2 regions of the Rhizobium sp. BK456 genome follow, and region 2 is predicted to be linked to the other one. Evidence: riboswitches for the same ligand, from Rfam matches in the RefSeq annotation. Region 2 holds a riboswitch; the other holds the start of a gene.
What was found. A riboswitch is a leader RNA that binds a small molecule or an ion and turns the genes downstream of it on or off. The one in region 2 is predicted to bind FMN.

Region 1: linked by a shared signal. The riboswitch ahead of FHX03_RS21100 (6,7-dimethyl-8-ribityllumazine synthase) and the one ahead of FHX03_RS27230 (DMT family transporter) in region 2 are both predicted to bind FMN.

Annotation. Positions count from the first base shown of each region.
Region 1 is NZ_JACIAO010000007.1:271,641-281,941, reverse strand. Features, by position in the region: gene FHX03_RS21125 (RidA family protein) at 1-198, opposite strand, end outside; gene FHX03_RS21120 (SDR family NAD(P)-dependent oxidoreductase) at 192-917, opposite strand; gene FHX03_RS21115 (LysR family transcriptional regulator) at 1,110-2,012, shown strand; gene FHX03_RS21110 (DUF1194 domain-containing protein) at 2,121-2,897, shown strand; gene FHX03_RS21105 (VOC family protein) at 3,073-3,762, opposite strand; gene FHX03_RS21100 (6,7-dimethyl-8-ribityllumazine synthase) at 3,926-4,360, opposite strand; FMN riboswitch at 4,439-4,582, opposite strand; gene FHX03_RS21095 (SRPBCC domain-containing protein) at 4,812-5,258, shown strand; gene FHX03_RS21090 (GCG_CRPN prefix-to-repeats domain-containing protein) at 5,442-5,762, shown strand; gene FHX03_RS21085 (hypothetical protein) at 5,844-6,068, opposite strand; gene FHX03_RS21080 (adenylate/guanylate cyclase domain-containing protein) at 6,262-7,374, shown strand; gene FHX03_RS21075 (ArsR/SmtB family transcription factor) at 7,447-8,097, shown strand; gene FHX03_RS21070 (MFS transporter) at 8,094-9,350, shown strand; gene FHX03_RS21065 (LysR family transcriptional regulator) at 9,339-10,262, opposite strand.
Region 2 is NZ_JACIAO010000011.1:201,003-211,303, reverse strand. Features, by position in the region: gene FHX03_RS27240 (aldo/keto reductase) at 1-184, shown strand, start outside; gene FHX03_RS27235 (esterase-like activity of phytase family protein) at 443-2,641, opposite strand; gene FHX03_RS27230 (DMT family transporter) at 2,725-3,636, opposite strand; FMN riboswitch at 3,730-3,882, opposite strand; gene hupB (DNA-binding protein HupB) at 4,003-4,278, opposite strand; gene lon (endopeptidase La) at 4,485-6,902, opposite strand; gene clpX (ATP-dependent Clp protease ATP-binding subunit ClpX) at 7,324-8,601, opposite strand; gene clpP (ATP-dependent Clp endopeptidase proteolytic subunit ClpP) at 8,903-9,532, opposite strand; gene FHX03_RS27205 (GGDEF domain-containing protein) at 9,949-10,301, shown strand, end outside.

The DNA.
Region 1 (10,301 bases), on a different contig from region 2:
CAGTGCGCCGCCGACGCGGCCGATATAGCGCGGCTCGCGGTTGATAACCGGCAACATGCCGCTGAAGAAGACCAGTTTGCCTGATCTGACCGCCTCGACATAGGCCCCGAGAGGTGTCGGCGGCGGGGGGAGGATGATGCCGAGTTCCTGCAGCCGCCGTTCTGCGCCGGCTGCCTGCGCTTGCGGGTGGTTTACCATTTGCCCAGATGTGCGCCGCCGTCGACGTGCAGCACCTCCCCGGTTACGCGCGGAGCTTCGGTCAGGAAGACGACCGCATCGACGACTTCCCCAACATTGGAAATGCCAGCCATTGGCGACAGCGTGCTGAGGAAGTCCTTCGGATTGTCCTTGTGCAGCGGCGTATCGACGACACCGGGAGCCACCGTGTTGACGCGGATTCCCTCGCTTGCATATTCCATCGCCAGGTTCTTCGAGATCGCGTCGATGCCGCCCTTGGTCATCATGGCGACCGAAGCCGAGAAACCGGCGATCGGATGGTCGATCAGCGGTGTGGTGATGCTGACGATGCTGCCACCGGTTTTCTGGGCGAGCATCTGCCGGACGACCAGCTGCGTCAGGTGGATGAAGCCTTCAAGATTGGTTGAGGACAGCTTGCGGAAGTCGGTCATGGTGTAATCGACGAACGGCTTGGTGAAGAAAATGCCGGCATTGTTGACGAGGGCGTCGATCGAGCCGAACCGGTCGATTGCGGCCTGTGCGACCCGTGCGGCGGTTTCGGCATCGCCGATATCGCCGTCGACGAGCGCCAGCTTCTCCGAAGCCCGAAAGGCATCCGAGGCGCTGACCTGGCGCGAGGTGGCGACGACATTGTAGCCGCGCTCGATGAAGGCATTGACGAGCCCGGCTCCGATACCCTGGGAGGCGCCCGTGACGATGACAGTCTTTGCGGTAGTCATGTTGAACTCCATAATTTGGTCGGGCAACGGAGGTCTGCGCTTGCGAAGGCCGGGTCGCTCGAGATGGGGCGGCTGCGAATGCGCCTCCATCGGGTTGTGATTGTTTTCGCAAGGTGAATATGGCGAAAACTCCATTCATCGATTAGATGGAAATATCTGGATTCTCTTTTGCATCTATGCAAAAATCGCGGCATGGCGGACCTGAACGACATCGCGGTTTTCGTGACGGTGGCGCGCTACGGCAGCTTCAGCCGTGCCGCCCATTCTCTCGGCATGCCGGTCTCGACCGTCAGCCGGAAGGTGACGTCGCTGGAGGAGCAACTCGGCGTGACGCTGCTGCAGCGCACGACCCGCAAGCTCAGCCTGACCGCGCAGGGCAGCGCCTATTTCGATCAGTGCAGCGAGCCGCTTTCCCATCTTATCGACGCCGAGCAGGCCTTGACGGAAACCCAGAGAAAGCCGGAAGGCTTGCTGAAGATCTCCGTGCCCGTCATCTTCGGGCAGGAGGTTTTCTACGAATTCGTTTCGACCTTCCTGAAGACCTATCCCGAAATCCGGATCGATCTCTTCGTCACCAACCTGTTTCTCGATCTGATCGCCGAGAATATCGATCTCGGCATCCGCTTCGGCGAACTCAAGGATTCGTCGATCGTCGCGCAGCGGCTCGGAAAGAGCGTGCGCTATCTGGTCGCGGCGCCGGACTATATGAAGGGCAGGGCGCCTCCCTCGAAGCCCGAAGACCTGAAGGATCATCAGTGCGTGCTGCTGAACGGCCGTAACGGCGAAGCGGAATGGCATCTCGTCAGCGACCGCAAATCGGTCCGCCAGCAGGTGTCGGGGCCGGTATCGAGCCGGGATTTCGAAGCGGTGAGCGCCTTCACCTATCGCGGACACGGCATCGGCCTGCTGCCTTCCACCTATTGCGACGATCAGATCAGAAGAGGCGAGCTCATCCGCCTCTTGCCGGACTGGTCGTCCGAGGAGATATTCGTGCATGCGGTCTATCCGACACGCCGCTTCCTGCCCTTGCGCCTGCAGGTCTTTCTCGAGGCGCTGAAGGCGTGGAAGACCCCCTTGTGGCTTCCCCTGCATTGAGGCACCCGATGCCATCACCGAAAATTGAAGCCGTGCACGCGGCTGCGCGTCCTTCCTCGATCAAGCTGTGTTAGAGTTCGCTGGCTTGGATGGCGCGGGGATTTACCGATGCTGACGACAGTTGCGGTGCTCATGGGGCTTTCCGGCCTCGTCCCGGCAGCACAGGCGGGGACGAACGAGGTTGACGTCAGCCTCGTGCTCGCCGTCGACACCTCGCGGTCGATGGATTTCGAAGAGATCGGCATTCAGCGCGAGGGGTATGTCGAGGCGCTCAAGCACCAGGAATTCCTTAATGCGGTGAGGGGCGGTCTGACCGGGCGCATTGCCATCAGCTATTTCGAATGGGCAGGCTACGTCGTCCAGGATTCGGTGATCGACTGGCAGGTGATCGAGACGGAAGAGGACGCGATCGCCTTTGCCGGCAAGATCGAAGCCCGGCCGATCGCCACGCAACGGCGCACTTCGATATCCACAGCGATCGGCCAGGGCGCCAGCATGATCATGACCAGCCCGTTTCAGGGTCGGCGGGAGGTGATCGACGTCTCCGGCGACGGCCCGAACAATTCCGGCAATCCGGTTACACCGGCGCGCGACAAGGCGGTTGAAGCCGGCATGATCATCAACGGCCTTGCCATCATGCTGAGGCCCTCCGATGCCCCCAACGGGCTCGACACATATTACGCCGACTGCGTGATCGGCGGCCCTGGCGCCTTCGTGCTGCCGGTGCGCAAGATCGAGGATTTCGCCGTTGCCGTGCGCCGCAAGCTGGTGCTGGAGATCAGCGGCCTTTCCCCGCCGGCTACGGTGCAGAGAATTGCCGGGGCTGTGCCGGCGACAGACTGCATGATTGGAGAAAAGCAGTGGCGGGATATGTTTGACCGATAATGGGGTGGCTTGCCGGCGCTTTCGCTCGGGGTGAAGCGAGAGACAATGAAAGACGTGCCGTGTGGCCCCCTATTGTCCTTCGCTTGGCCTTGAGCGGCAAGCGAAAGGCAAGCGGACTGCAGCATTATTAAGAGGGAACACAGACGCGACCAGCGTCTGCGTCCTTTACCGCCATCTATAACGGCAGCTCCCGGCCGGCCCGTTCGCTGACCATGTATTCGGCGTACCAATCCGGCCAGTTCTCGTCGTGTTTGCCGCCGTTGCGTTTCTCGTGTTCGCCGTGGGCGATGGCCGCGCGGCGCAGCGCTGACGCAAGGTCGCTCGAGGTCGCAAAGGCCGTCTCGTCGGCGTCGATGCGTCCGGGCAGGCGCTGGGTGACTTCCTGGAAAAGCCAGCCGTTGCCGTCGGGATCCTTGAACGAGGCGAAGGAGCGATAGCTGCGGTGATCGGGATCGCGGCCGGCGAGCCTCAGCCGTCCGAAGAGATAGGGTTCGTCCTTGCCGGCATAGACGCCGGCAGCGTCATGGAACACGTCGCTGACCTCGACGCCACGGGCGATGAGATCGCGACGGGCGGCCTCGATGTCGGAGACGATGAGGTAGAGCCCCTGGGCGGAGCCGGGTGCGGCTGCGGTTATGTTCTTGCCGAAAATGATCGCGCAGCCGGAGCCGGGCGGGGTGAACTGGATCACCCGGAAATCGGCATCACTGGCGAAGTCGGCGTCGAGCCGCCAGCCGAGGCCGTCGTAAAAACGTTTGGCGCGGTCGACGTCGGAAACGGGGATGACGACCACTTCGAGCTTGGTGTCGACGGGCCGTGTTTTCGGATTTTCGATAGGGGGTTCACTGCGCATTGCATTGCTCATCTTCAGCTCCTTGAGGTTGTGGATGCGTTAAGAATGGCGATACATGTCGGGGTCGAGTGGACCACAGCGCGGCGAGGGCGTCGAATCAATTATTCTGTCGGAATTGGCCTGATGAAGACGGCGGGATCGGTCCCGCCGCCTCGGTTTCAGCGGATCAGCCTTGCTACGCGGCAAGAGCGGCGCGTGTCTTCCCGATCGTCAGCGCGGCCTTTGCAGCCTCCCGCCCTTTCTCGACGAAGTGTGCCCGGTAGATCTGCTTGTGGTGGTCGGTTTCCTGATATTGGTGCGGCGTCAGCGAAACCGACAGCACCGGCACGCCGGTATCCATGCCGGCGCGCATCAGCCCGTCGACCACGGCCTGGGCGACGAATTCATGGCGGTAAATTCCGCCGTCGACGACGAAAGCGGCGGCAACGACGGCGGCATAGCGCCCGGTTGCGGCAAGATCGCGGGAAAGCAGCGGCATTTCGAAGGCGCCGGGAACATCGAACACATCGACCTGCTCGGGCGGCACGAGTTGGTAGAAGCCGTCAAGGGCGCGGTCGACGATGTCGGCGTGCCAGCTGGCTTTGATAAAGGCGTAGCGGGTGGGTGTCATGGTAATCTCCTTTGGCGAACAGACACATCACCCAAGGCGATCACGAACGTCCCCGACAGCCGCAAGGGCGGCAGGAACGCGCGTTCTCTTTCATCCGGACTATGACCGTCGGCTCAGGCATCTCACCTGATCTGCTGACCCTTCCTTAAGAAGGCGCTCGCGGGCTCGCAATCGAAACTGCATACCGCCGGTAGGGACTTTCACCCCGCCCTGAGAACGGCGGGGACAATAGGGGCAAGGCGGCGGGCTGGCAATAGGGCGAAATACTTTCTGCAATGTGCAAGGAGCAGCGGCTTACCTGTGTCCGCAATATGAGGATGACGCCCCGAGCGCCCTTGCTGAACGTACACGTTTGCCTACATGATTCCGATGAGGACACCCAATCTACACAGCATGACCCGCTGATCCCGCCGGAGGCGAGGGCAGGCCATGACAACCATGGGAGAGAGACATGCAAGATCCCCTCGTCGTTCACCGCGAGGCGCATATCGCGGCGCCGCCGGCCGCGGTGTTTGCGCTGATGACCGACCCTGAAAAGATTCTGCGCTGGATGGGAACCGAGGCTCAGGTCGAGCCGCAGCCGGGCGGGCTCTACCTCGTCAACGTCACCGGCGCTCGTTTTGCGCGCGGCTCGTTTCGCGAGGTGGTGCCGGTTCATCGCCTTGCCTATAGCTTCGGCTGGGACGGCAGCGAGGTGGTTCCGCCGGGGTCGAGCCTGGTCGAGATCGACCTGATCGAGCAAGGAGACGGAACGCTGCTGCGACTCACCCATAGCGGCCTGCCGAGCGCCGATCAATGCGCCGGCCATGCAGAAGGCTGGGCGCACTACCTTGGACGGCTGACCGAGGTCGCCGCCGGGCGCGATCCCGGTCCTGACAGTTTTCACGGCAGAACATGAACGATTTTTTACGGGCAGCGGGCGCCCGCAAGCGCTTGACGCCGCGGGAAAAGCGGTGCGGCGATACCCTGATCGGGCGTCCGAAAACGCTGGTTTTTATCGTCTAAACATGAACGTGCAGTTCATCTCCAGTTCAATTTGGCGGCCATAAGATCAGGGCGGCTGGATGAAATGGAGTTTTCGATGAAGGCACTTTCTATCGCGGCTGCCTTGCTCGCTGGCAGCCTCTCGATCGGCACGGCTGAGGCAATGCCGATGGGGACAATCAATGTCCAGAGCAAAGCCACAAGCGATGTCACGAAGGTCGACTATGCGTGCGGCCGCGGCTGGCATCTGACCCGCTGGGGTGAATGCCGGCCGAATTGGCGACGCCCGCCGCCGGTGGCATTTTACGGTGGCCCGCCGCGTTGGGGCTGGGAGCGACGTCACCGCGATTGGGACGGCCCGCGCTGGAGCCATGAGCGGCGCTGGGATCGCGACCGTCGCTGGCGGGATGATGACTAAAAGCCTTGGTTAGGCAAGTTGACGAGGGCCGGTGCGATGTTTCGCCCGGCCTTTTCCTATGAAATTTCCGCAGGCCCTGTGTCAGATCCTGCTGACGAGCCAGTGCTTGTCGTCGATCAGTTCGGCGAGCTCGATCGGATCCTTGACGCCGAATTCGAACCATTCGACGAGTTCCTTTGCCTTGCGGCTGCTTTCCTCCGCCGTCAGCTCGACCTGATACCTTTCGCACCACCGCCGAAGGATCGACGTCAGCAGCGTCATGTCATTCCCATCCAGCGGATCTTTCGGCCAGAATATCGTGCCCATCGTACCCCTCAATCACACGATGACGAACGGCGCATAATGAAATCAAAACGGCGCAAGTTTAAAGCGTTATTTTTCGCTTTTCCCCGTGATGGAAGGTTCGCGACAGGAATTGTCTGCGCAGGAAGGGCTCAAGGTGTCGATAGGCTCCTGAAGGCATCCTTGCGGACGTCCCGGGGCGGTGTCATGTTGCAGCATGGATCTGCCGTCTCCCCTTGCCTGGCTGGTTGACGAGGCCGGTGCCTCGCCCGGTCCCGAACGGTTTCTGGCCGAGCTCGGGCGCCGGCTTTTGGCTGAGGGCCTGCCGCTTTCGGGCGGCGCGCTGACGCTATCGGTGCCGCATCCGATCATCGCGCGGCGCACCTGGCTGTGGCGGGCCGAGACCGAGGCGGTCATCGAGGCATTGGCCTTTGCCGCCACTCCGCAGAGCGAAGCCGGGCGCGAGTGGCTGGCCGGGCTGGGGCCGGTGTGGGAGACCAGGATCGGGCCAGCACAGGATAATCAGGCATCGGACGGCCCGCTGCTCGGCTGGGCGGGGGTTGCCAGCGGGGCAGGGAACAGCGCATTCGGCCCGGCCGCGATCAGCCTGCTGCGCGAGGTCGCGCGTTTTGCCGCTGCGCCGCTTGCCGCACTTGCTGCGCGGGAGGCGCGGGCCGCGCTCCTCGAAGCCTATCTCGGCCGGCGCAGTGCGGCCCGAGTGCAGGCCGGCGCGCTAGCCCGCGGCACCGGCGAGACCATCCGAGCCGCTCTTCTTTGCGCCGATCTGCGCGATTTCACCGCGCTCTCCGAGGTGACCGATCCTCACCAGATGATCACCGCGCTGGACGCCTATTTCGACCGCGTCGCAGGCGCAGTGCACGCCTTCGGCGGCGAGGTGCTGAAATTCATCGGTGACGGCGTGCTGGCGATCTTTCCGGTGACGGCGGCTTCTGGCGGAGCGATCGAAGGAGACCGGGAGGCCTGCGAGGCCGCATTGCGGGCGGTCGCCGCCAGCCGCGCCGGCATGGTTCATCTCGACCAGGTGCGCCAGGCGCAGGGGCTGGCACCGTTGCCGTTCGGCGCGGCGCTGCATTTCGGCGAGATTCTGTGGGGCAATATCGGCGCGGCCGACCGGCTGGACTTTACCGCCATCGGCCCTGCGGTCAACCTGGTCAGCCGGCTGGAAGGGCTCTGCAAGCCGCTCGGCCGAACTGTGCTGATCTCAGGCGCGGTGGCGGCCAACACGGGGACGCCCTTGATGCCGCTCGGAGAGCATACCCTGCGCGGCATCGCCGATCCTTGCGCGGTCTTCACCCTGCGGGAGGATTGAGCCTGCGGGCAGACGCATCGCTTTTGCAAAGAAATATTTGCAAAGATATGTTTGCAAATATATGCTTGAAGCATGAAACATCCGCACCCGAAACCTGCCGCAGATACCGCCGCCTCCCGCATCGTCAGCCGCGTCGTGCCCGAACCGACCGCGCTGAAGGCGCTGGCTCATCCCGTCCGGCTGCGCATGCTCGGCATGCTGAGGATCGATGGACCTGCCACGGCGACGCAGCTTGCCGCGCGGCTCGGCCTGAACAGCGGCGCGACGAGCTATCATCTGCGCCAGCTTGCCCAATATGGCTTCATCGAGGAGGCGCCGCATGCCTCACGGCGAGACCGTTGGTGGCGCGCCAGCCATGAGCTGACCTCGGTGCCGCCGAGCGAAGCCGAGGGGGAGGCGCTCGATCTCGACCTCGCTTTCAACCAGGCGGCGCTCTCGCTGCAGGTCGGCCAGATGCAGCAGGCGCTCGAGGAATATGCCGAACTGCCGGCCGAATGGCGCAAGGCGACGACTGCCGACGACATCATTATTCCGATGACGGCGCCACAGGCCGAGGCTCTGACGAAACGGCTGACCGACATCATCCTGGAAGCGATGCGGGCGGCTCCGCCGCTGGGCGAGGCGGCGTCCCGGAATTCCGACATGGTTCCTTTCTATGTCATGCTGCACGCCTTCCCCTATCCGGGCCGCCTTCCGCATCGCGAAGGGGAGGACGAGGCGTGAGGAAGGCTGGGCCTTTCCTGGCGCTCGCTGCTGCCGAGACATGTTCGCTTTCCGGCACGCGGCTGTCGACCATCGCCATTCCCTGGCTGGTGTTGAGCACGACGGGCAGCCCTGTCCTGACCGGCGTGACGGCGATGATGGAGATGCTGCCCTATGTCGTCGCCAAGGCGCTCGGCGGGCCGCTGATCGACCGCGTCGGCGCCAAGCGCATCGCCATCGTCTGCGATAGCGTTTCGGTGGCCGTGGTGGCGTTGGTGCCGTTGTTCGATTTTTTCGGCCTGCTCGGCATGCCGGTGCTGCTGCCTGCCGTTTTTGCCATGGGCGTGCTGCGTGGGCCTTCCGACGCCGCCAAGCAGGCGATGGTTCCCGATATCGCCAGGCTCGCGAATGTGCCGCTCGAACGGGTGACTGGCGTCGCCAGCGCCATTGAGCGGCTGGCCTCGACGGCGGGTGCGGCCGGAGCCGGGGCGCTGATCGGCCTGATCGGCCCGGGTCAGGCGCTCCTCGTCAATGCCGCCACCTTCGCCGCGGCCGCGCTGATCGTTGCCATCGGCATCCCCGATATGCGGCGCACGCCAGAGCTATCCGGCGCCCGACCGGCCGAGAGACCTTCTTATCTCGACGATCTCCGCGAAGGCTGGCGCTTTTTGCGCGGCGATGCTGTGCTCGTCAGCATCGTCGTTATGGTGGCGATCACCAACCTGCTGGATCAGGCCTATCATGCGGTGCTGCTGCCTGTCTGGACACGTGATTCCGGCCATGGTCCGGAACTGCTGGGAGCAATGTTTGCGGCATTCGCCGGCGCATCGATCGCAGGTGCGGCGATCGCCGCAGCAATCGGCGAACGGATGCCGCGCCTGATCGTCTATACCGTGGCATTCCTGTTGACCGGCTTTCCGCGTTTTCTCGTTACTGCGCTGGATGCGCCGCTCGGTCTTGTCTTTACGACCCTGGCCATCGGGGGATTCGCCTCGGGCTTTCTCAACCCGATCCTGTCGGCGGTGATCTTCGAGCGCATCCCCAAGCCGCTGACCGGCCGCGTCATCGCATTGAATACCGCCCTCTGCTTCGCCCTCATTCCCTTCGGCGGCCTTGTCGGCGGTACGCTGATCAGCACGATCGGTCTTGCCGCGGCGCTGCTGCTCACCGGGTTTGCCTATCTCGTCGCCACTCTCTTTCCCCTTGCCTTGAAAAGTTTCCGCGGTTTCGACAGGGCGGTTGCCGATGTTGGTGCTTCCGTATCAAGGCGATGAGCGCGCGCCCGATCTCTCGTGTCCCAGTGCCTCGACCATCAGATCGACGAAACGGTGGATGCGCGGTTCCAGCAGGCGCTTGTCGGGATAGAGCGTGACGATCTTGGCGTCATCGGCTTCCAGGTCGGGCAGGACCTGCCGAAGACGCCCGGCGGCGAGATCGCCGCCGATGAGAAAATCGGGCAGGAGCGCGATACCCAATCCCGCCAGGGCAGCGTCGCGGATCGCCTCGCCGTTGTCGAGCCTGAGGCGGCTGCGCCCCTGCGCCTTGATCCAGGCACCGCCCTTGCCACGAAAACGCCAGCCTTGCCTTTGATTGCGGTTGGCGAAAATCAGGCAGTCGTGGGCTGCGAGATCGTCGATTTCGCGTGGCTCGCCGTTCGCGGCGAGATAGGAAGGCGAGGCGCAGAGGCGTGTCTTGTAGGTGGCGATCACGCGCGAGACCAGCCGGGTATCCGACGCCGCGGCGCCGATACGGATCGCCAGATCGAAGCCGTCCTCGATGATGTCGGAGAGGTGATCGGTAAAGCTCACCTCGACCTGGATGTCGGGCCAGGCCCGAAGATATTTTTCCAGCAGCGGCATCACGACGAGCCGGCCGAAGGCATCGGGTACAGTCAGTCTGAGAAGGCCGCGCGGCATGCCGCTCTGGCCTCCCAGACTCGCTTCCGCCTCATCGACCGCCGCAAGGATCTGCAGGCCGCGCTCGTAAAAGACCCGCCCTTCATCGGTCAGGCTCAGCGTTCTCGTCGTGCGGTTGAGCAGACGTGCGCCGAGCCGGTCTTCGAGGCGGATGACGGCCTTTCCGGCCGCCGAGCGGGACAGGCCCATGGCCTGGCCGCCGGCGATAAAACTTCCGGCATCGACGACGGCCATGAAGATCAGGATATCGTTCAGGTTCGTGCGCGGCATCAGGCAACTCGAGCGGTTCGGTCCCAGCCATAAGTCGGT
Region 2 (10,301 bases):
TGCACTTCGGTGGATCCTGATGGCCGACGCCGTCACCGTCGTCATCCCCGGTGCCCGCAATGGCGAACAGGCGAGAGCCAATGCGGCGGCAGCCGATCTTGCGCCGCTCTCGGCCGATGTCATGGCGGCGACACGCGAGCTCTACGAGCGGCTGATCGCGCCGCATGTGCATCAGCGCTGGTAGGGCTGGAGCTGCTTGTTTTTGAGGGTTGTGGGCTGCCGCTCTACCCCTCTCCATAAGGGGGAGCGACTAGGCGCTGTTGTCCGGCAGCGACCAAAAGCAGAGGTCTTGCTGGCTGTTACCGTTCGACGAATTCATACGATGGAGTTTGCGTAAAGCGGTGCGGCATCTTAGCCCCTCCCCTTGTGGCGGAGGGGTCTTGGATTCAACGACAGAGGCCGGGCTTTCGCCCGGCCTCTTCCTTTATCTCTTTATCCCAACTCAGTTCGTCGCGTTCAGCTCAACCGGGAAGAACAGCGTCTCGCCGGAAGAATCGCTGACGCCGTCATTGTCGGTGACGGCGTAGGGTTTGCCCGAGGCGTCGAAGGTGAAGCCTTCGAGCTTGTCGAGCACATAGCCGTTGGTCGCGGTCTTGAGTTCGCCGAGGAAGTCGTGAGCTTCGGTCTTCTTGACGACCGGCAGTTCGTCGCCGAGCTTGGCGGGCTTCAGCTCCGAGATCGCCACCTTGTAGAGCTTCTTCAGCTTGGCAGCGTCGCCGACGAGGTTGTCGCGTTCGATGATGTAGACGCTGTCGCCCTGCGCCGAGATTTCAGACAGGCCGACCCAGCCGCTGCCCGTCTTGTCGAGCGGATAGCGCACGGCACCCCATTCCTTCTTCTTCGGATTGTAGGAGACGAGCTTGACGAAGCCCTTCTCGTCGTCACCCCATTCGCGCTGGACAGCCATCCAGAGCGTGGCATCGTCGCCGGTGCCGACAATGGTGACGCCTTCGAAGCCGTAGCGGATTTCGTTGGCGGCGAGTTCCTTCGGCAGGGCGATCTCGGCCTTGATATCGCCCTTGGCGTTGACGTTGTAGAGGGCGTGTGGGACGAGACGCTCGCTGTAGCCTTCCGAGGCGAGCCAGAATGAGCCATCGGCGGCCACCGCGATGCCTTCGATGTCGAGCTTCTGGGCCGGGGCGCCGTCGCGCTTGACGATGAGCGCATCGGTGATTACCGCCGGCTTCTTGCTGGCATCGATCGTGTAGATCGTCGGCTGCGAGCCGAGAACGCTGTCGCTGACGGCATAGAGCATGCCCGGCTTGCCGGGAACGGCAGCGAGACCCGATAGGGCTGCGAAGCCGATCGGATTGCCGTCCTTTTCGGCCGACACGATCTGAGGATAGGCTTTCTCGCCTTCCGAACGCTCATAGATCATCACATGCGAGCGCGTGCCGCCGTCCTTGCCGAGGTCGAGCTCGTTGGCGGTGGCGAAGAGGTTGCGCTGGGGAATGGCGATCCCGCCTTCCGGCGAAATGCCCGATGGCAGCAGCTGCACGAGCTCGGGATCGGCGCCGGTATCTTTAAAGACGCCGACGACCGAGGCGCGCTCGGCGAGCAGGAAGAAATACTGGTCGTCGCCGAACTTGGCGGCTTCGAGGCCTTCCGGCTCGACGCCCTTCGATCCCGAACGGCTTTCCGGATAGTGGCCGATATGAGCGACGGCGCGTTCGAAGGATGCGCCCGATTCGTAGAGAAGCTTGCCCATCTTGTCGAAGATGGTGAAACCACGCGAGCCGCCCTGGTAATCGCCTTCGTTGGCGATGACGAGGCGGTTGTCGTCCAGCCACTTCACGGCGTCGGGCTCACGCGGAACGCCCTTCAATTCGCCGGTGAATTTCAGAGTGCCGTCACGCTTGGTGTCGATGCCGGTAAGATCGACGCTGCCGGCGGAGAAATGCGTTTTCACCTCAGCCGTAGTGGCGTCGATGATGACGATCTCATTGTTTTCCTGCAGCGTCAGTGCGATCTCGTTCAAGCCGTTGAAGGCGACGAATTCCGGCTCCGGATCCTCAGGGGCGACGCCGGCAAGACCGGTCAGCGCCACGTGCTTGATGGTGGCGCAATCGACGGCACCTTTCTTGAGCTGGAAGACGACCAGATCGCCGGCCGGCATCTGCGGGATCTTGCCGTCATTGACCTCTTCGTCGCGCTCGTTTTCGATCGCGATGGCGCCGAGCGTCTTGTCCTTGTTGAGCGCGATCGAATCCGGCTGGCCGCCGAGATCGCAGGTGTTCTCGATCTTCTTCGTCGCCACGTCGACGATCGCCAGACGGCCCGAGGGCTTGGCCTTGCTTTCGGAGGTATTGACGGCGACCAGCGCCTTGCCGGCGCTCGAGGTGACCGAAGTCGGCTCGCCGTCCATCATCAGCGCGCCGCCTGATTTCGGGGCCTTGGCATCGGTGATGTCGATGAAGCCGATCGCACCGAGCGGGCTGTCGCTATAGATCAGCGTGTTGCCGTCGTCGGTCGCGGTGATGATTTCGGCTGAAGTCGCCGAGAGCTTGTCCTTGTCGGCAGGCAGGTTCTGGGCGACCGGGAAGGAGGCGATGCGGTTGAAAACCGGCTCGGCGGCGGCCGGGAAGGCAACGGAAGCGAGAAGCACGGCAGCAAGTGCTGCCTTGCGCGATGAAATGGTCATGAAAATCCCCCATGTGTCGAATAGTCGAAACATGGGTTTTCTGCGGGACTGCCATGACAGAGGCATGACAGCCCCCCGCCATTTCACGCGGTTTGCGTCGGGCCGCCCTTTTCCCGGCGCATCTCGTCGCGCATGATGAAAAGCGAGGCGGCAAGGATGAGAGCAGCTCCGAGCCAAAGATAACCGGCCGGCGCATAACCGAAGAACAGCCAGCCGGCCAGCACATTCAACGGCAGCTTCAGATCGTCGAAGGGCTGGACGTAGGCGGCGTCGGCGCTGGCATAGGCAAGGGTCAGCAGGTATTGCGCCACGACCGTCAGCAGGCCGGCCAGCAGGAAGAGAGCAAGCGCGGTGCCCGTCGGCACGGCAAAGCCCGCCGCGAGCGCCAGGCCGCCATTGATCGGCGTCAGCAGCACCAGCAGCCAGACGGTAATCGTCTCGGGCTTTTCGATGCCGGTCAGGCTCTTGGTGATCAGCGACGAGGCGCCCCAGAGCAGCGCCGAGAGCACCGGCAGCAGGGCTGCCCAGGTGAAGCTGTCGGACCATGGCTGCAGGATGATCATCGCGCCGGCAAAGCCGACACCGGTCGCCGCCCACCGGACAGGACCGACACGTTCGCCGAGGAACAGGCGGGCGCCGAGAATGATGAAGAAAGGCGAGGTCATGACGAGGGCGATCGCCTGCCAGATCGGCACCGACGCTAGGCCGGAAATCCAGGCCTCGACGCCGAGCGCGGCAAAGATGACGCGCACAATATGCCGCCAGGGATAATCGGTGCGCATTGCCGAAAGGCCTGATTTGCGCAGGAAGGGCAAGGAGAACAGAAACGCGAAGGCATATTGCCAGAAGGCCGCGGAAGCCGAGGGAAAGGCGAGCTTCATCGTCAGCCACTGGGTGACGACGTTGAGGAGCGAGAAGACTACGCCTCCAAGCACCATGAAAGCTGCGCCGGCAAAGGCGCGCGACTGCGAGACTGCAAGGGAATTCTGATTCATGTCTTTCATCCGAAACCAGGGACCAACATAAATCAGGACGCAACGAGCGACGGCACGCTGACGCTGGCAGTCCCCTGCCCCGCACGCGGCCATGCTCATTCTCTTCCATCCGGACTTTGACCGTCGGCTCCGGAATCGCACCGGATCTGCTGACCCTTCCCAAGCGACAGCTTGGGAAAGCGCTCGCGGGCTCGGGCCGAGACCCTTACCGCCGGTGGGGAGTTTCACCCCGCCCTGAGAACAGCTCTGTCGTAGAACAAAGGGCCGCATGCGGCAAGCGGCGAAAGCAAAAGGGGTCCGGCAAAGCCGAACCCCTCCTAAATCCTGCACAGCCGGTCTCGTTTACGGCTGGCGGATAATCTCAGATCAGCCGTTGACGGCGTCCTTCAGGCCCTTGCCGGGCGTGAACTTCGGCACGTTGCGAGCCGGAATGTCGACTTCAGCGCCCGTCGACGGGTTGCGGCCCTTCGATGCGGCACGATGAGAAACGGTGAAGCTGCCGAACCCTGCGAGGCGGATGTCGCCCTTGTTCTTGAGTTCACCCTGGACAACGTCAAAAACCGCGTCAACAGCGGAAGCCGCGTCAGACTTCGTCAGTCCTGCCTTTTCGGCGACTGCGGACACGAGTTCATTCTTGTTCATGTTTCCACCCCTTTCTAAATGGTACGAAACGACTCAAAAGTAAGCTAGGCGCAGAATAGGTTTCATCAGGCCCGCCGGGAACCCAAAAGCCCTGCAAATCAAGGAAAAGCAAGCGTCTACATGACGTTTTCACAAAAAAGGCTGGCGTTTTCGCCAGCCTTTTTCCGTCTTTTCAGCCAATGGGGCATAAATGTGGCCGAGGCCACTCAATGCGCTATGGTCGCGCCCGTCTCGTCGAGGCCTTCGACCGAGGTGATGACAGGCGTTTCCACCGTGCCGTCCCATTCGATCGGCTCCGGCCGCCGGACCAGCGCATGCTTGATCACCTCGCCCATGCGGGACACCGGGATGATCTCCATGCTGTTCTTCACGTTGTCCGGAATCTCCGCCAGGTCCTTGGCGTTTTCTTCCGGAATCAGCACCTTCTTGATGCCGCCACGAAGCGCTGCGAGCAGCTTTTCCTTGAGACCGCCGATCGGCAGCACACGGCCGCGAAGGGTGATTTCACCGGTCATGGCCACGTGTCTGTTCACCGGGATACCGGTCATGATCGAGACGATGGCGGTCGCCATAGCGACGCCGGCCGAGGGGCCATCCTTCGGCGTCGCGCCTTCCGGCACGTGCACGTGGATGTCGCTCTTGTCGAAGCGCGGCGGCTCGATGCCGAAATCGACAGCGCGCGAGCGGACGTAGGAGGCCGCCGCCGAGATCGATTCCTTCATGACTTCCTTCAGATTGCCGGTGACCGTCATGCGGCCCTTGCCCGGCATCATCACGCCTTCGATAGTCAGCAGTTCGCCGCCGACTTCCGTCCAGGCAAGGCCGGTGACAACGCCGACCTGATCCTCGCCCTCGGCTTCGCCATGGCGGAAGCGCGGAACACCCAGATAGTCGGAGATGTTGGCGGCCGTCACATGCACGGACTTCGTCTTGCCCTTGATGATCTCGGTGACCGCCTTGCGGGCGAGTTTCATCAGTTCACGTTCGAAGCTGCGCACACCGGCTTCACGGGTGTACTGCTGGCTGATCGCCATCAGAGCGTCGTCGCTGACCGAGAATTCTTCCGGCTGCAACGCATGTTCCTTGATGGCCTTCGGCAGCAGATGCCGCTTGGCGATCTCGCGCTTTTCATCTTCGGTGTAGCCGGCGATACGGATGATCTCCATGCGGTCCATCAGCGGCGCCGGGATGTTCAGCGTATTCGCCGTCGTGATGAACATCACGTCCGACAGGTCGTATTCGACTTCCAGGTAATGATCCATGAAGGTCGAGTTCTGCGCCGGATCGAGCACCTCGAGCAGGGCCGAAGACGGATCACCGCGATAGTCCTGGCCGAGCTTGTCGATTTCGTCGAGCAGGAACAGCGGGTTCGACTTCTTCGCCTTCTTCATCGACTGGATGACCTTGCCGGGCATCGAGCCGATATAGGTGCGGCGGTGGCCGCGGATTTCGGCTTCGTCACGAACGCCGCCGAGCGCCATGCGGACATACTCACGGCCGGTCGCCTTGGCGATCGACTGGGCGAGCGAGGTCTTGCCGACACCGGGAGGGCCGACGAGGCACAGGATCGGGCCCTTGATCTTGGTGGCGCGAGCCTGCACGGCCAGATATTCGACGATGCGCTCCTTGACCTTGTCGAGACCGAAGTGATCGGCTTCGAGGATCTTCTCGGCATTGTTGAGATCGGCCTTGATCTTCGACTTCTTGCCCCAGGGGATGCCGAGCAGCCAGTCCAGATAATTGCGCACGACGGTGGCTTCAGCCGACATCGGGCTCATCTGGCGCAGCTTCTTCAGCTCCGCGTCAGCCTTTTCACGGGCCTCCTTGGAGAGCTTGGTCTTGGCGATGCGCTCTTCCAGTTCGCTCATCTCGTCGCGGCCTTCTTCGCCGTCGCCGAGTTCCTTCTGGATCGCCTTCATCTGTTCGTTCAGGTAGTATTCGCGCTGGGTCTTTTCCATCTGGCGCTTGACGCGCGAGCGGATGCGCTTTTCGACCTGCAGGACCGAAATCTCGCCTTCCATGAAGCCGAGGGCCTTTTCGAGGCGGGCCTTGACGCTGGTGGTTTCCAGCATCTCCTGCTTCTCGGTGATCTTGATCGACAGATGCGAAGCGACCGTATCGGCGAGCTTGGAATAGTCGTCGATCTGGCTGGCGGCACCTACCACCTCAGGCGAAATCTTCTTGTTGAGCTTCACATAGCTTTCGAATTCGGAGACGACCGAACGCGACAAGGCTTCCAGCTCGACCGGATCGTCGTGCGGCTCCTCAAGCACATGGCCGAGCGCCTCATAGAAATCTTCGCGGCTGGTATAGGTGTCGATCTCGGCGCGGGCGCGGCCTTCGACCAGAACCTTGACCGTGCCATCGGGCAGCTTCAAGAGCTGCAATACGTTCGCCACGGTGCCGACCTTGTGGATCGCGGAGGGATCCGGATCGTCGTCACTGGCGTTGATTTGCGTCACCAGCATGATCTGCTTGTCGGAACCCATGACCTCTTCGAGCGCACGGATCGACTTTTCCCGTCCGACGAACAGCGGCACGATCATATGCGGGAAAACCACGATGTCGCGCAAAGGCAGAACAGGGTAGGCAGTGCTGCTCGCTACAGACGTTTTCTTCGTCATTTTTAAGTCCTTTCCATCGTCCCGTTACCGGGCTCTCTGCACGGCCGCTTGGGACCGGCCGGCACTCTCACTTGTTGCTACAAGTGGAGGTTCTGACTACGCTTTTCAAGCCACGCTAACGCCCGCGTTCCCCGGATGTGACAGCTTTATTACAACGGAACACCAACACTATGAAGCGCGTGGCTGGACCGGCGCTTACCACTTCCAACCGACTAAAATACAAGCACCGACAATAGGCTTACGGAATCACGGCATCATTGCCAAGCACTCTTCCTTGCACAACATCGGCCCCTTCCCAACATCGGCAAAGTCAATTCCGGTTCCCACCGGCAGAATACTAACAGTGCCTCGGATGGTTTTTCAAATAGAAAGGGGCCCGCCGATGGCAAGCCCCCAAAATAATCGTGCGAAAGCGCAAAGGTTACGCCGAAGCGTTGGCCTTTTCTTCCTGACGATCGGCATAGATGTAAAGCGGGCGGGCCGAACCGCGCACCACTTCCTCGGAGATGACGACTTCGCGCACACCTTCCAGCGTCGGCAATTCGAACATCGTGTCGAGCAGGATCTTCTCCATGATCGAGCGAAGGCCCCGGGCGCCGGTCTTGCGGACGATCGCCTTGCGGGCGATTTCGCGCAGGGCATCCTCGTGGAAGGTCAGTTCCACGTCTTCCATCTCGAACAGGCGCTGATACTGCTTGATCAGCGCGTTCTTCGGCTCCGACAAGATCTGGATCAGCGCATCCTCATCGAGATCCTCCAGCGTCGCCAGAACCGGCAGACGGCCGATGAATTCGGGGATGAGGCCGAACTTGACCAGGTCTTCCGGCTCCAGTTCGCGCAGGACTTCGCCGACGCGGCGGTCGTCTTGGGCCTTGACGGTGGCGCCGAAGCCGATCGATGTCTTCTCGCCACGTGCGGAGATGATCTTGTCGAGACCGGCGAAGGCGCCGCCGCAGATGAACAGGATGTTGGTCGTGTCGACCTGGAGGAATTCCTGCTGCGGATGCTTGCGGCCGCCCTGCGGCGGAACGGAAGCGACCGTGCCTTCCATGATCTTCAACAGCGCCTGCTGCACGCCCTCGCCCGAGACGTCGCGGGTGATCGACGGATTGTCGGACTTGCGCGAAATCTTGTCGACTTCGTCGATATAGACGATGCCGCGCTGGGCGCGCTCGACATTGTAGTCGGCCGACTGCAGAAGCTTGAGGATGATGTTTTCGACGTCTTCGCCGACGTAACCGGCTTCGGTCAGCGTCGTCGCATCGGCCATGGTGAACGGAACGTCGATGATGCGGGCGAGCGTCTGGGCGAGATAGGTCTTGCCGCAGCCGGTCGGGCCGACCAGCATGATGTTCGACTTCGCCAGCTCGACTTCGCCGTTCTTGGAAGCGTGCGCCAGGCGCTTGTAATGGTTGTGAACGGCGACCGACAAGATCTTCTTCGCCTGCCGCTGGCCGATGACGTATTCGTCGAGGACCTTGATGATGTCCTGGGGCGTCGGAACGCCGTCGCGGGACTTGACCATCGAGGACTTGTTCTCCTCGCGGATGATGTCCATGCACAATTCGACGCATTCATCGCAGATGAAGACGGTCGGCCCGGCAATCAGTTTCCGGACTTCGTGCTGGCTCTTTCCGCAGAACGAACAATAGAGTGTGTTCTTGGAGTCGCCGCCGTTGCTGCCGCTGACCTTGCTCATATCACTTTCCTTCCAGCACGCCGCATTTCAAGGCGAAATCGCGGTCCACTCAATCAGCTCCTGGCGGCACTCCGTCACCGGAGCCTTTGCCGAGAAGGGCTTCAGGGGCTACGAACCGGGCCCAATCGATCATGTCCGGGTTCCGGTGGCAACGAATTCCCCTTCGAATGCCGATGCTATGTCATAAAATTTCAACATAGCATTAATAGCTACTATTAGCGTCTTCGTCGCCAGTTGAAAGCCTTGTTCGATCACAAATGAGATAGAACTGTGGCGACGAAAACACCATCCCAATTAATTACTAGGCCTGTTCGCCTTCCATTTCGAGGCGCGACGTCAGAACCTTGTCGATCACGCCCCAGCCCTGGGCTTCGTCCGCATCCATGAAATGGTCACGATCGAGGGTCTTTTCAACTTCCTCGTAGGTGCGGCCGGTGTGCTTGACATAGACCTCGTTCAGGCGGCGCTTCATCTTCAGGATGTCGCGGGCGTGGCGTTCGATGTCCGAGGCCTGGCCCTGGAAGCCGCCCGACGGCTGATGCACCATGATGCGGGAATTCGGCGTGGCGAAGCGCATATCCTTGTGGCCGGCGGCCAGCAGAAGCGAGCCCATGGATGCGGCCTGGCCGATGCAGAGCGTCGAAACCGCCGGCTTGATGAACTGCATCGTGTCGTAGATCGCCATGCCGGCGGTGACGACGCCGCCCGGCGAATTGATGTAGAGGGCGATTTCTTTCTTCGGGTTTTCGGCCTCGAGGAAGAGAAGCTGGGCGCACACGAGCGTTGCCATATGGTCTTCGACGGCACCGGTCAGGAAGATGATGCGCTCCTTCAACAGACGGGAATAGATGTCGTAGGAGCGTTCACCGCGGTTGGTCTGTTCCACGACCATCGGCACGAGGGCCATTGCGGTATCGACTGGGTTTCTCATGTGCGTCCTTTGTCAACGTCTCGCCGGCCGGCGCCGGGAATCAAAGAAAATGTCTTATCCCTACATAGAGTGTCCGTGCCCTTCTCTTCAAGACACGCATGCGGATAACGTTAAGAAGGCGGGCAAGGTGGCCCTGGCTGTAGCCTCTTTCCAACAAGCGCCTGTTAACGGCGAGCCCATGGCACCGCCTTCCCCGGCTTTTCTCCATGACAGGATGAAGGAATGCTTACTCCATTCGAGAGTGCTCACACACATTTACCCGGCGGAAAGCTTACCGGGAGATATCCGCCCAAAACCATACCGCAGCGCAGCAGCATTAAGGAAGTGGCGAGCTTCCTCGGCAAGGATGCAAGCCAACAGATCGGGGCCGACAGACAAGGCCACCCGATAAGACAGACGGGCAAGGGGTTGCTGCCGTGTTCAATATCGCTACAGGTCTCGCCATCTGGTGTTCGGAGGCCATGACGCTCGCTTTGGTGCTGTTCGTCGCCTGGCGCCACAATGTCCGGAACGAGGCCTATCTCTATTGGGGCCTCGGCTTCCTGCTGACCGGCATCGGTTTTGCGATGATCGCGCTGCGCGACCAGGTCCCCAGCCTGCTGTCGATTGAGATCGGCAATGCCATCGCGCTGCTCGGCCAGAGCGCCTGGGTGGCGGGTTTTCTGGCGCTCGACCGCAAGAAGATCGAATGGTGGGCGCTGCTGCCGCCGGCGATCTGGCTCGCTGGCGTCTTCCTGCCCTGGGTCAACAGCGACTATTCAAACCGGGT